One region of the Brevibacillus antibioticus genome, then DNA from elsewhere that is predicted to be linked to it. Evidence: a T-box and tRNA genes for the amino acid it is inferred to sense, from the RefSeq annotation. Region 1 holds a T-box; the other holds one or more tRNA genes.
The links. A T-box is a leader RNA that pairs with one kind of tRNA and senses whether it is charged. The one in region 1 lies ahead of tyrS (tyrosine--tRNA ligase), so its partner is inferred to be a tRNA-Tyr.
Positions count from the first base shown of each region.

Region 2: it has a tRNA-Tyr gene. The T-box ahead of tyrS (tyrosine--tRNA ligase) is inferred to sense a tRNA for this amino acid. The anticodon was not compared.

Region 1 covers NZ_SZNK01000001.1:1,993,026-2,000,587, forward strand. The annotation lists gene E8L90_RS08920 (hypothetical protein) at 678-2,792, shown strand; gene tyrS (tyrosine--tRNA ligase) at 2,865-4,127, opposite strand; T-box leader at 4,191-4,420, opposite strand; gene E8L90_RS30705 (ATP-binding cassette domain-containing protein) at 4,496-5,338, opposite strand; gene E8L90_RS30710 (ATP-binding cassette domain-containing protein) at 5,503-6,048, opposite strand; gene E8L90_RS08935 (DUF6138 family protein) at 6,312-7,562, opposite strand, start outside.
Region 2 covers NZ_SZNK01000001.1:1,521,210-1,528,771, reverse strand. The annotation lists gene edeP (edeine non-ribosomal peptide synthetase EdeP) at 1-2,603, opposite strand, end outside; gene edeQ (edeine self-resistance N-acetyltransferase EdeQ) at 2,903-3,340, shown strand; tRNA gene E8L90_RS07290 (tRNA-Leu) at 3,498-3,579, opposite strand; tRNA gene E8L90_RS07285 (tRNA-Tyr) at 3,625-3,709, opposite strand; gene E8L90_RS07280 (hypothetical protein) at 3,805-4,116, opposite strand; gene E8L90_RS07275 (thioredoxin family protein) at 4,183-4,749, opposite strand; gene E8L90_RS07270 (YycC family protein) at 4,777-4,947, opposite strand; gene E8L90_RS07265 (hypothetical protein) at 5,047-5,481, opposite strand; gene E8L90_RS07260 (outer membrane protein assembly factor BamE) at 5,686-6,321, opposite strand; gene E8L90_RS07255 (hypothetical protein) at 6,776-6,970, opposite strand; gene E8L90_RS07250 (TlpA family protein disulfide reductase) at 7,142-7,562, opposite strand, start outside.

The sequences.
Region 1 (7,562 bases):
TCAATTTTTGTTAATTGTGTTACCTTTTTACCAAACCATTCTTCCATCCCTACAAAAAAGGCTCACACTTTCTGCTTCATTCGAAAGTGTGAGCCTTTTGATTTACGATTTCATGGAGGAAGCGAAACGGCCGTATTCCATAAATCGCTGGACAGTTAAACCTCTCTGCAAAGCCATCGACGAAAGCCTTTGATGATTGCATGTCGATTGTAAAAGGACGTCTAGCTTTTAACCAGATTCGATTGTTGAGGCGATTAAGGGGTTAGAAAAGTCTATCTTCATAAAATCTCATGAAAATGTTCAAAATGTAAGCAATGGCAATCCATAAATCACAGGATCTACTAAGTCAAATATTTCATAGATAAATTACTTTACAGAAGGAAAATTCTAGAACACAGCAAACAGAAATACAGTGTAAGTCACGATTTATCATGTATTTCTTTATATCTCGCCAGTGTACATTCTCCATCATTTTCTAGCTGACTCCAAAGCTTTGTGAGTTCTAAGTTGATCTGTTTATTCATAAACTTTTCCATTACTAGCCTAACTCCCCTTTTTACTTGGATGAGTTAGGTAGCACGGATATATATTCCGAATGGAAGTGACTCCTCTTGCAATTGGTTGTTGTACATTCGTTGTTTGGGCTAACCAATATCATCATACACAAGGAGAAAATCATGCTGCTGAAAAGGTTTTCCGCCATTACCTTCTTATTATTGCTTTTCTTGGTACTATCTTCTCCAATACCTACGCTTGCGAAAGAATCCTCCATTCAAAATCCATATTATGTATTTAACTGGAATGAGGTAGGCAATGTCCGCATTACTGATTTGGCAAAAAAAGAAATCCTCTCTTCCATTCAGTACCAAGCCGAATATGGCACGATTTACAATGCAATGACTCCTTCCCTTCCGAAAGGATCCAGTCAAATAACGTTGGATCAAAGTCCACCATTTCAACCAGGAGCGCCCATCGAAATTCGCTCCGAATCGTTTGGAGGCAGAATGAATGCTCCGCTTGTCCATCAGGCTAAAGTAACTGTCGTCCGGGAAAATGACGTGTATTTCTCTCCACCTACGACGAAAGTGATCGACCGGAACATATTTATCAAACGGAGCAGCCACTGGGTTCGCAAATGGGATGACGTAAAGGTGGAACACCAGGAAACGGCTACTGGTAACACAGTCATTGTCACAGGTCATACTCCGATTGCAGTGGTTACAACACAGTATGCACTGCAAAAGAATAGCCCAGCTATCGATATCACCGTAAAAACCACCTACAAACGAGAGGCAAACGTTTTTCGTGAAGTGTTCTCCCTGCAATTCAAACCAAATGTAACAGAGGTATACCGCAAGAATCGGAAAGTGGATACACAGAAATTCCAAGCTTCTTACTGGCTGGATCGCCAAGGTGCGAAATTTGGTCAAGGGAAGCAAACAGCTTTTTTGTACCATGCCCCCAACGTGTCTTCACTTGAATTGAATGCAACGAAAAAACAGCTTATTGTGAATCTGGATCACATGAACGATCACAGATACGTACAGCAAGGCTCTACGAATCAAGTCGGAAAAGTCCGCCACGCTTCCGAATATTGTGCAAACGATGAACGGACGAATTCCTTCTCGCTTGTAGTTGGATATCAACCGAAACTCATGCCTCGTTTTATGAGTCAGCCTTCTGGTTATTTGGCGACACACGTATGGACAGAGCATGCTGACGAACAGACGCTGCAAACGAACCGGGCTGTTTATTTCGGCTCTGAGAAGATTACATCGTCGGCACAAGCGACAGGCGGTTTTGTCAAACACCGGATTCCGGTTACGAAAAGCGTCTTTTACTCGAATCCTTATTTTCAGGCGAACTCGCCTGTCAATGTCGCTATTGCGCAAAGCCCTGAATTTTTACAGTTTCTGGATGATCTGAATCACAACGGTAATGAAATTGGTCTACACACCCTCTATCCTTACGAAATCAGGCATTATCAAAAGACTACAGAAGATGCGTTGCAAGTAATGAAAGATCACTTCCAAAGCCGTACATGGATTGACCATGGGTATTTGAAGTCCAGCTTTGCGTTTAACGCACTCGACAACCAAACTGCGAATTACTTGGCGCATCAGTGGAAAAAATACGGCACATCGTATTTTTGGCACTACAGCTCAGAAGATATCGACAATCCGTATAATGGCCTTGATCTGTACCAATCCCATAGAGGCGACGCCCTGCACACTCCTCTCTATTGGTCGCATCCCACAGTCACTGGCCCGTTTTATTCATGGTCGGCTGCCACCATTCCGGAAGTTACACTGAATCTGTATCGGGAGCAAAATCTCCAGCAGCTCATTCAAAATCGTGGGGTTTTTATCAATCATACTTACTTGGCAAGAATTCCGTCCAAAAAGCAAGGCGGGAAATTTGTTATTCGAGATGCAGAAGGTAACTGGATCATTCACCCCGATTTTGACCGCTTGTTGAAGCGAATGGATGCGCTGCGCGAGCAAGGCAAATTGCATTTGACGACCGTGCGTGAAATCATGGATTATTGGCTCGCGCTCTCTCAAGTCAGAATGGAATATGCACCAAACGGCTCGATTGTTCTGCACAATGATGGTATGCGCAAGATTTCTGGTCTTTCCATGGCGACAACAGCTTCGGAAGTCTATGTGAACGGGATGAAGCCATCGCAGAAGAAAGCGGACGGCGATCTTATCTTTTGGTTCGATCTAGAGGCGAATGCAGTTGCTGTCATTGCAGCGAACAAAGTGGATAGCATTGCACTCCCGAAATAAAAGGAAAATAGTGACCACAAATACAAAAAAAGCTTCCCTAGCGGTTCTTAGGGAAGCTTTCTATTCCTTCATTTATTTAGACAATTTCACCAAGCTGTAGTTTTTCTTGCCTTTGCGGATAATGATGAAGCGACCGCCGATAGCGAGACTTGAAGTTACTTCCAGTTCCAGATCGGTAACACGCTCGCCATTCATGGAAATAGCGCCTTTTGTAATATCCTCGCGTGCTTGACGCTTGGATGGCTCAATGCCGATCTCAACGAGCCAGTCGACAATGTTCTTCGTTTCGAGGGTAGATTCGTACGTCGGCATTTCTTTGAAGCCTTGCTCGATCTCATCTGCCGATAGCGATTTAATATCGCCAGTAAACAAAGCTGCTGTAATGCGCATTGCCTGCGCAAGCAATTCCTCGCCGTGCACAAATCTCGTCATTTCCTCAGCCAGCGCTTTTTGCGCCTCGCGTTTATGTGGCTCAGACTGTACTTTTTCAGCCAACTCGTCAATTTGCTCTTTGGAGAGGAACGTGAAGTATTTCAAGTATTTTACAACATCGCGGTCATCGGTATTCGCCCAGAATTGGTAGAATTCGAATGGTGTTGTTTTGTTTGGATCAAGCCAGATGGCTCCTCCTGCTGTCTTCCCGAATTTCGTACCATCTGCCTTCAGCATCAGAGGAATGGTCAGACCGAACGCTTTTGCTTCTGGTCCTTCTTTTTTGCGGATCAGATCGAGACCGCTCGTAATGTTACCCCATTGGTCGGAACCGCCGATTTGCAGCTGAACATCTTCATGTTTGTACAGATGCAGGTAATCCAGCGATTGCAGAATCTGATAGGAAAACTCCGTAAACGAAATGCCGCTTTCCAGTCTGCTCGACACAACATCCTTGGCAAGCATTGTATTGATGCTGAAGTTTTTCCCGTAATCCCGCAAAAATTCAATGACATTGATTTTGTGCGTCCAATCGTAGTTGTTCACCAAACGGATTTGGTTATCGCCTTCTGTAATGAACAGCTTTTTCATCTGAGCGGTAAGTTTGTCGACGTTCTCCTGAATCTGTTCCAGTGTTTGCAAAGAGCGCTCGGATTGACGGCCGCTCGGATCGCCAATCGTACCTGTTGCACCACCGATCAAAATGACCGGACGATGGCCAGCGAGCTGGAAGCGTTTCAGTACCATGAAAGGAATCAAGTGACCGATATGCATACTGTCACCTGTTGGATCGACACCACAATATAATGAGACTGCTTTTTCGTTCGTTAATTCTCGCAGCCCTTCTGCATCTGTTTGCTGATTGATGGCTTCGCGCCATTCGAGTTCGTCGATAATATTCACTGCTATACACTCCTTTAATCTTCTATGGTAAAAAACAAAAAATCGCCCCTTGTCTATTGTAGACATAGGGACGATTGAATAACCGTGTTACCACCCAACTTGCACCAATGGACCCAAGCGCTTGCGCAGGCCATTCATGCCACTCGTCGCGAGTTATCGTTCGCGATTCCGCTCGGCATTACCCGAGATACTCCAGAGTGTATTTCGCTCGCTTATTTTGTACCGGGTTCCATCAACCCCCGGCTTTCTAGGACAGGGAATAAGCTGCTACTGGGCTCTTTCAACGTATGTTTCATATGAAATTAAAGTCAGTATATTGAATTCAAATAGCAATGTCAACCATGTAGCAATGATTCTGCCACGATCCCTTATTTTATTTTCGTGAGACCATCGGAAGTTAGTTCATAAACAGTTATTGCGACTTCATGTAAATACCGTCGATCATGCGAAATACTGATAATCACACTGTCAAAAGCCGTTAAGGCGTGGCACAGAACAGGAGTTGTCAAAGGACTGAAGTTTCGGGTCGGTTCATCCAGTATTACTATTTCGCACTGATCCCAAATCATTTTTACCAGGAGTAATTTTGCTTTCTGTCCCCCAGATAAGTTTTTTATGGGTTGATGCATATCCTCTTTTGTAAATTTCATACTGCCTAAATGCGTATACGCTTTTGTCATCGCATCTTTCATTCCCGTTGTTTCCAAGTATTCAATCGGTGTTTTGGTTGAATCCAGCCGCTCTTCATAGTTTTGGGGCATATAACCGATCTTGAATGACGAGTGCTGGACGAGCTCATCCATGATCTTTTTCAACAACGTCGTTTTTCCGATCCCATTTTCCCCAATAATCGCGACTTTTTCTGGCCCCTTGATCGATAAATGAATCTGTTTCGATAGCTGTTTGTTCGCTATTTGCAGTACTTCCAATGAAAAGTCGAGGATTTGTTTACTACCAGCTACATGTACCCCAGAATCAAATCGGAAGTCGCTTGCTTCTTCCACACTTGGAGCCTCTACAAACGTTTCCGATGCTTTCTCCATACGCTCTCTTTGATTTTTCAGAGACTTGATTTTCTTTTGCAGACGCGGATCTGACCTGGACACGTTCCGATGTTGATGCTCTGCCTTATTCCAAACGTCATGCCATTTCTCCATTTGCTTTCGATGATCAGAAGCTTGCTTTCTGGCGATCTGTTCTTGTTTGTTCAAGTGGCTCATGCGATTCGCGATGTAATTCTCATAGGGTTCTCTTGAAAACGTATATTTGGGTACTTGTTTTTGCGCTTCGTCAGTTCCATATGAAGGATACCGTTTGCTGTATTCGCAATAAATGTTTCGTCATGCGATACATATAGGACGGGAATAACCGTCTGTTAAACAAATCCTTCCGGAAATTCCATTTTTTGGATATCCAAATCATTCGTGGGTTCGTCCAGCAAGAGAACATCAGGCTTCTGTGCCAGCAGACTTAAAAAGCGGTATTTGAAACGCTCACCACCAGACAGAACACCCAACTTTTTATCTAAATCCAATGCCTGAATGCCGAAATCATCCATCGCTCTCACCAGCTCTTTGGTCCATTGATTTTCGGCAAAAACGTTGGCGATGGTCATTTGTTTTTCTTCATCCGATAGCTCCTGAGAAAGAAAACCCATGGAACAATCGGTTCTCAACACGTTACCTTCATATGTGCAATACTCTGCAATCATTTGTTCCGCGTAAATCAATTTTAATAAGCTGCTTTTTCCATTTCCCTCTTCCCCGATGATGGCAATCTTGTCACCGATTTGCAGGGTGAGATGCAGATTTTGAATGAGAGTCCTGCCGTCTTTTTTGGTAGTAATCGTGCTATTATGCAGTTCAACCATTTGGATTCCCCATTTCGTTTTTCCATTTCTCGTCCTTTGCTTGTTGTTCATCTGTATCACCCCTCTTTTTTGACAACAAAAAAAGATGCTCCTGTCCAATAAACAGAAGCATCTTGCTCTCGTACTAGAAATCGCTATATGAAAAATAGAACATACAGGAATTCAAGCTATAGATTTGCGGGTGAATTTGACTTCTTGTTTATTTATTATGGAATTGGCTTTTCCAATAAATAAACAATGGCGCAAATGATTCACCCTCCGTTCCAAGTAGTTGCCTTCAATATAGCACGGTCTTCTAAATATTGTCAATGAAGCTATTCAACCAAGGTTAGCAATTGGGCAAGCTTGTCTTTGATGGGGGAAGATTCCTTTTTCACTGCCTGTGCAAGCTTTTTGTTCCCGCCGAAAAGGCGATAAATAACGCTTTCCCGCTGGTAATCCTCCATCGCTGCAAGCTCCCCTATGAGTGCATCCACCAGTTCGGCACGATTGAATGTGAAAGCTTTCAAAGGCTTCGCCGAGTCGCTACTGCCAAGCACCAGAGAGACGAGTACGGGGATATTCTCTACGGTTACACCATGCGCCTCCATAAAAGCTAGGGCAAAATCGTCCTGAGCAGACTGATGCTCCGTGTCGACCAGCTCCAAATAACGCCGAAAGAGTGGAAAATAATCGCTGCTAGACAACCCGAGAGCCAATACCGCATAGGTGCCAGGCATGACGGATTTCTCACTAGGCTCTACATCCCCGTACCATGCGAACTCCTCCATCGCAAGCTCAGCATATTCGGCGATTTTCGGATATAACGCAGGATACCGAGAAGCATTGGCAAAAAACTGGTGGAGACCTGACTTCGCCAGCTTTTTTACTGGGAGGTAGTGCTTTTCGCTGCTTTTTAGCTTGAGCTTGTACCCTTTGGGAAAGCCTTCACGCAAAAGACCGTTGATAAAATCGATGGCTTCACCATAGGCAGCTTCTTCCTCAGATAGGATACGAATGTCGATCAATTGTAAAACGTCATTGGCTTTTGCTTGAATCAAACTGCTTTTATACTCGCTTTCAAAGCGACCGCTGCCACGTTTTACATAGTCCGCAGCCCGCTTGGAGCCAAGCTGAACTGCGAGGTCCAAAAACTTCTTGCGGGTGTCAGGTTCCTTGTTCCCAATTGCGAGAGCGACGTATAGGAAAAAGTCCAGCTCCTCTGCTTTTGGTTCCTGACGCTCCTGCTCGGGTTTCAAAACCCAATCCAATCCATAATGCCCGGTACGATCGAAAAATTTGACTAAAAAACGCTCATCCGCCCAGCCTTTTAAAGCCAAGGCAGAGTGGTATGTCCACGAATCACTGCGTTCTTTATTAGCGCGCAGCTTTTCGCTAAGGCGCTGGATGAGCGGTTCGATAATTTCCTGCTTTTGTTCCATCAAGTCGGGATTGACGAGACAATGAGCAAAGAAGAAATCGTCTCTTTCTTTCGGACGCACAGGAAGCTCCGCTTTAATTTTTGTCTCGATAAATTGATCCAGTACTTGTTTTAGACTCTCGCGTTTTCGCTCGTTTATGAAATG
Region 2 (7,562 bases), 470 kb from region 1:
TCACCCAATTCAATGCGGTAACCATGAATCTTCACCTGATAGTCAGCACGCCCCAGATACTCCATGACTCCATTTGGCCGATAGCGAACCAGATCGCCCGTCTTGTACATCACTTTACCTGGCTGAAACGGATCGGGTAGGAAACGCTCTCGCGTCAATTCGTCGCGGTTAAGGTACCCTCGTGCCATACTATCTCCCGAGATGAATAGCTCTCCTGTCGTTCCAATCGGGATTGGTTTCCCATATGAATCCAAAATGTAGAGCTGCACGTTACTGATCGGATGTCCAATCGGTACAGAACCTTCGACATCGGACTTAGGATCGTATGGATAGATCATGCACCCGACTACTGTCTCAGTAGGACCATACTCATTGAGAATTTCGATTTGTCCGTTCCATTTCGCATGAATGGCCTCAGCCAGACTCACCTTCAAGTCCTCGCCGCCCACAATCACTCTCTTCACCGTAGTAGAAGGAAGCGCCATTTCTTGCAGCAAAAACAGATGGGCAGGTGTCAGCTTTACAACATGGGAGCGTCCATCGCTAAAGATTCGCGATAACACAAACTCTGAATCGGAGTGCGGATAGATAACCATCCGGTTTCCCTTCACCAACGGGCAGAAAATGGACGTAACCGTCAAATCAAATGCCAGTGATGAATAGAAAGCAAACGCTTCTTCCGGGCAGGAGAGATAGCGGTCTTTCGCCCACGAAATATAGTTGACTAACCCCCGATGAGTAACCATGACTCCCTTCGGATTTCCAGTAGAGCCTGAGGTATAAATGACATAGGCCAAATCATCTGGCTGATTAACCGATTCCAGGATTTCGCCACCATTGCGATACAGGGACAAATCACCAAGCTCCAGGATTACTTTGGACCACGAAATATCCTCTCTTCGCGAAGTGTGACGAAGCAACATGTCCGCTCCAGAATCAGACAGCAGATATTCAATGCGTTGAGAAGGGAGTTGAGGATCAATCGGAAGGTAAGCCCCGCCAGCTTTTAGCACTGCCATCAGCCCGATGATCATCTCTGGTGAATGATCTGCCAGCAACGCCACAATTACGCCAGGGCCAACTCCTCGGTTTCGTAACGACTGAGCGAGTCGATTCACTTGATCATGCAGTTCCTGAAATGTCAGCGTGCGCCCCTCTGACTCCAATGCAACTCCCTGTGGCAAGCGTTTTACTTGCTCTTCAAACAACTGGACAACCGTCTTCTCGCTGGGATAGGAAGCCGCTGTATCGTTCCACGTATTGAGTTGTAATGTCAACTCTTCGTCAGTTAGAAAGTCCAGATTGGAGAGCGGAATATCTGAATTCGAGATCATCTGATTAAGTAGCCTTACAAGATGATCCGCTATTCGGTCTATATCCTCTTCCGTGTACTCGGCTATCTTATAGTCCAATTCCAGCGTCAATCGTTCATCTGTTGCCCATTCTCTGATAATCACTTGGAGCGAATACAACTGGTGACCGTTGTAAAACTCCTCATTGGTCACGGGGTACCCGCCAAGAGTGAATGGCAGCTGCGTGCTGTAATAATTTACACAAATCTGAAACAGGCTGTCATAGCCATGTTTCTTCAGCTCCAACTCTTGAGCCAGCAAATCGTACGGATATTTCTGATGAAAAAAACAGGAAGTGAGTTCCCTGTTGACATATTTAACATAATCGAAAGCAGCCATTTCCATCGGCACTGCCAGACGAAAAGGCATCGTGCTGGTGAACATCCCGAATATTTTGCGCTCCACTTTGCCTGAACGGTTTAACAGCGGTGTACCGATCACGATTTCTTCTTGCCTCGCACAACGCTGAAGGTAAAGACTGACGACAGCCACAAACAAGGAATTTAGCGAGCATTTCATCTGGTCTGCAAACTGACGTATTCTTGTCGAATCTTCACGGTCGAATGCATAGACTTTGCGCTTTCCTTCGGTAGTATCTGTTGCCTTTTGTAATGTCGTGATCACAGGCAAGCTCTGAAACTTGTCCCGCCAGTATCGCTTGTCCTTTTCAAATCTCTCAGACTGAGAGTAGGTATGCTCCCTTTCGACAAAAGCTTGATAAGGGGGTTCATCTCCTACATGAACGGTACCGCCTGTCAACAACGTGTCATAATAGTGAGCAATTTGTTCTGTCATGATTGAAATGGACCAACCATCAGCAATCAAATGGTGTAGCTTTACAAAATACCCTGCTTCTTCGTCACTCAGTTGAATCAGACAAAAGTAGAACAGAGGATCTTGTCCGATCGAAAACGGCTTTGCAAACAAGGCTTGCAGGAATTGTCTGCACCGATCAGGGGCATTTGGTTCCTGTCTGAAATCAAACACCTGCAATGGCTGCGGTTCGTACTCTCCAACAAACTGAAGGACTGTCTCTTCCTCCTGATAGTTGAGTCGCAAAGCATCGTTCTTTTGAATGAACAGGTGAATGGCCGCTTCCAGTACATCCAGTTTTACCTTTCCCTGAATCCGCACCATCCCCCCTAACGTATGGACAGGAAGCTGTGGATGCATTTTTTCCGTATACCAGATACGCTTTTGTGGATGACTTAAAGGATAACCGACCTTCCATTGCTTCTTATCCTGGCGCAAAGCATATCCCCCTTTCTGAATTGTGCAGATGTAATCACAATCCAGTCATGGTAAAAAATCAAATCGGTTACAGATACTTCCATTTCCAACTATATAGATGACTCTTCTGTAGTGTCAAATGAATTTTCCATAAATTGTTATTTCTGAAAATTGGGTTAATTCTTCTCTTTCCCCTTTCTGTAGCGCTGCATAAAACAGAAAAAAATTTGTTCACTCTATTGATTTTGACTCTCTTTTCACGTAGGATAAAATGTAATATATTGGCAAAAACAGTTCCCCGGAAGGATGTATGTGATTAGATGTCTGTGACACTTCGTGAAGTAACTTTGGAAAACTGGGAAGAGTGTATTGAACTGGAACCTACTCCCGAACAGAGCGAGTTTGTTGCTCCGAACCTCTACTCCATCGCTGAAGCAAAGTTTCAAACTACATTTGTTCCTTTGGCTATCTACCATGATGACACGATGGTTGGCTTTGTCATGTATGGGCTTGACCCCGACGATGGCAACTACTGGATTTACAGACTCTTAATTGATGCGAAGTACCAACGACTAGGCTACGGACGTACTGCAATTTCGCAAGTCATTGATATCCTGAAAGCAAAGGAAGATTGTCAAAAAATTGTCATTGGTTATGCCCCGGCCAATGTCGCAGCTGAAAATCTTTACGCTTCACTCGGATTTCAAAAAAATGGCATGGTTCTGTTCGGGGAGACGATTGCAGAATTGAACTTTTAAGCAAATTTTCGTTACCCTAAAATGAAACAGCGGCGACCTAAGACCTGAAAATCAAGTCTTAGACTCGCCGCTGTTTAAAATTGTTTCCCGTATATTAAAAAAGCACACCATCCATGTGTCTGTAAACATCATGGTTAGTGTGCATTCGTTTTTGATATGGTGCCGGTGAAGGGACTTGAACCCCCACGGTTTCCCTCACGATTTTGAGTCGCGCGCGTCTGCCATTCCGCCACACCGGCAAGTGAAACTATGAATAAATTAGCACATCATCCAAAGAAAATCAATGGTGGGGAGAGACGGATTCGAACCGCCGAACCCGGAGGGAGCAGATTTACAGTCTGCCGTGTTTAGCCACTTCACTATCTCCCCACAATATGTGCTGTCTATCTTCTACGTCTACTCTCTTCAACCAGAAGCGACATTTATTAATTTATCATGAACTTTGTTTGACGTCAATATTTTTTTTAGATTAACTCTTTCTTCGCCAAGATCTCCTGTGCCCACTCGTGAAAAACGCGCAGTGCTTCGTCTACCTCTTGAAAGGTTGCTTCTCCTTCACAGGAGTATTCCGGGAAGTCTAGTATGCGGTTTTTGCGAATCTTCACTTGCCCTTCTTCACATTTTATCTCTAAGAAGTAGGGAACGGCTTCATCTATCCCATAACTGTTTTCTAAAAACTCGTAGGTACGTACCCACTCCAGAATTCGAATTTCCGATGCTTTTAAGCGAAGCACCTGCTCCAAGGACATAATCGTTTCATTCCCGTAGTAATACATGTTAATCAGCCCTTCTGCATGTAAATGGACGGAGCCGGAACTCCGCCCTGTTATTGATGTGAGAGATTAGATTGAGGATAGCAGCTCTCTCAGCTCTTTGACAATCACTTGCTGGTAGCCAGTGCCTTCTCCATACTGCTTGAGCATTTCGGCGCGCGCCACTTTGATCTTGTCCTCATAATCTGAGGCGTTTCGGTCCGGGTTTTGTTGCTTGAATGCCGTCATGATAGCTTGTACATGCTTTGGTCTCGGTCCCCATCTGGCGAGAACATGTCCACCCGTGTCTGCGAAAATAACAACTGGAATCGCTCGACCGCCCATTGTGAGAAACTCATCCATGAGATCGAGGTGTTCTTCCATCACCATCATTTCTACTGGCATATCTGTTTCTTTCAGGGCATGCAACACGACTGGCAAGTTGCGAACGACGTCACCACACCAGTCCGCAGCTAAAATCAAGCATCTAAGGTCATCACGATGCTGGAGAGAGGTAAAAAATGCACGGTCTTGTTCATCCGACCATGAGAATGCATCCGACCAGTTTTGGTATGTATCCTGATTTTTTGTCATGTTTTCCACAAACGCCTGTGGCTTGAGCCCCGTACGGAATTTATGTGCTACATTTGCCCCCATCTCTTCTCCTCCTTTTGTATCGCTCGCCTATTCTTGGTTTTTATTCGCTGCTTCGTTTGCTTCCTTTTCTTGATTAGCCAGCTCCATCATTTTTTGCAACAAGATATGTTGCGGCATGTGCATAAGACGCTCCAAGGGTACCTGAAGTGCTTCCGCCAGCTTGACTGCCGTCTCCGGTGATATTTGTAATGGACGCATGTCAATTTTGCTCCTTTCCCTTGTTTTCATCAGTCCCTTCAGTATAATACACAGCCGGTAAACCTACCAGCATGCAAGCCATAAGTAGGTATCCACATTCTAATAATCCCTTACTTTCTTAGGTAGTTGACTAAATATAAGTTCAACTAATTCTCCAAGTGGTGCCCACTCCTCATCAGGTTCACACCACCACCTGATTTCAATTTTATTGAATCCTCTATTTACTTTTAGTATGTAAGAATGTCCATCTAGTCCCATACTATATCTTTGAGGAATAATACTAATCTTTGACCCACAAAGTATCTCTTCAATTTTTTCTGCTATACTTTGCTCAACTGGGACTTCTAACACTTCATATGGCTCCATGAATGAAAACGTAGCATACCTAATCGAATATTTTAATTGATCTTCAGATTCCTTTGTATGCCCAAGATGTAAATATATTTCATTAAAACTTGATGGTGAAAATAACAGTTCAAGCATTATAGAAAAATTCGGCTTAGACAATGCTTTGTATTGCTCAGACAAAATCATAGAATTTTGCATCCTCTCATAGGTTTGAATCTATCGAATAATGAAATAGTTATAGCGTTTGTTCGCTCAAGAATTGGTGCGTCACCATGGAATACAGGGCATTTCATGAGTGGCAGTAAAAGTGATACTTATCCAGGTCGGCGACTTAACGCTGTTCTTAACGATGCTGACTGGTCATTTTGAGAGGGAATCCCACTCTCCTTTTTATGGTTGCTCTTCTTCATTGCTTATATTAATACTCGTTACCTTGTCTCCTTTTAATAACACTCTTAACGATGGATAAAAGACATTACCAGATGAACTTGAACCTGAAATCACCACATATTGTGTATCTGTATCCTTCCGTTTTTCATAGGCATAAGCACTTTGAAAACTTTGCATCACATCTTTTAGACTGCTTCCAATACCAAAACCACGATCTGTTTTGACGTCAGATGGCTCGTTAACAACTATGCTTACAACCCCGCCTTTTGGATTGTCTGGTGAGGGATTGTTCCCTCCTTTATAATAGAATGCAACGTATATATTTTGCTTTTCGTAGTGCCACAATGGAAAAGGCGTAGAGTTTAACATTCCTTTACTTGTTGGCTCCCCAAGTAGTTTGCGTACGGCTTCTGCTGAATCTCCAATATGAATACCCCCTAATGAAATATTCTCCTTAGTTAGTTCTCCTGAGCCGATTTCACTATCTTCATTTACAATCTTCATTTTTTTTAGGAGGTCTTCTTCAATTGGAACACTCCCATTTGAAACAGGCTGCACTTCAACATTTGAGCTGGTAGCAGGCGCACATCCAGCAAGTATTGAAAGTACGACTATACTCAAAAGTGCTTTTTTCATTATAATCCCTCCTTGATTAAATTCCTTTTCGCGTATCTTATCGTTCAAAATCGATCTGCATGCCCAAGATTTCTAGCATGCTTCTTGATGACTGGAATAAATTGATTTATGATTGTCATCACCGCTTCACTAGAATAAGACGATTTAGTACTCAAAACGTTCCTCTATATTGATTGAAATAATCGAGCCTAGATTGTTATACATTGTTATTTTTTCTTTCTATAAATCTGCTTAATTTCTTACATTGAAATGATACTCTTTCATGTCTCGTTAGGAAATGTTGGCTCTCCTGAACCACTTTTGTCACATTTCCCCACCCCTAACTCCTCATAAAAAATGAAAAAAGAGCCACCCGTAGGCAGCTCCAAATTGGAGGCAGGCTGTGGATCCCTTCTCACCGCACGAAGGGACTCTCTCTCGTGAACACACGATTCCGCACACGGAAAAGGACGAACTATTGCTTTTGCTTAGTGAGGATGCATGGTACACCAAAGCCGATCGCGCCAGGCTGGGACATTTGTTGCAGATATGCCATCCCTCGTGCGCATTGCTGCTTGCATACTTGACATGTATGGGACGTTACGATTTTCAGCTGTACTTGATTGGCGTGCTGTGGCGTATTCTTCTTTACCTTTTTGCCCTTGGCCATCCGTTTTCCTCCCTTTGCCCTGGATCACTCCAGTCTATGAAAGAGAACACCCCCGCTCTTTAGGCAAGCATACAAAATCAAGATATTCACCTGCAAAATGGGCTTTGTCATATGTGTCACAAATAGAAAAAGCCGCCGGAGGATGCTCTCCCAGCGACTAATCTGCGTTCATTATGGCTTTGGACTTAACAACTGGCGCAGTTCCAGCTCCAGTGTAGGCGCATCAACCATGCCAATTATCTTCTTTCGTATGATCCCATCCGCGTCAATCAAGTAAGTAGTTGGGAAAGCCATCACCTTGTAACGATTCGACACCGTTCCAGCTACATCCATCGGTATCGGAAATGTCAACTTGTAGTTGGTGACGAAGGCCACGGCTGTTTCCGGGCTGTCATTACTTGTGACGTTCACACCATACAGATCAACCTGTCCGCCGTATTTTTCATAGACTTTTTGTAAATCAGGCGCTTCCAGCTTGCATGGTCCACACCAGGAAGCCCAAAAATTCAAGACCAATGGTTTCGCCCTTTTTCCTTCTACTTTATACGTCTGCTGGTCCAATCCTGTCAGTGTAAAATGAGGAGCCGCAAAG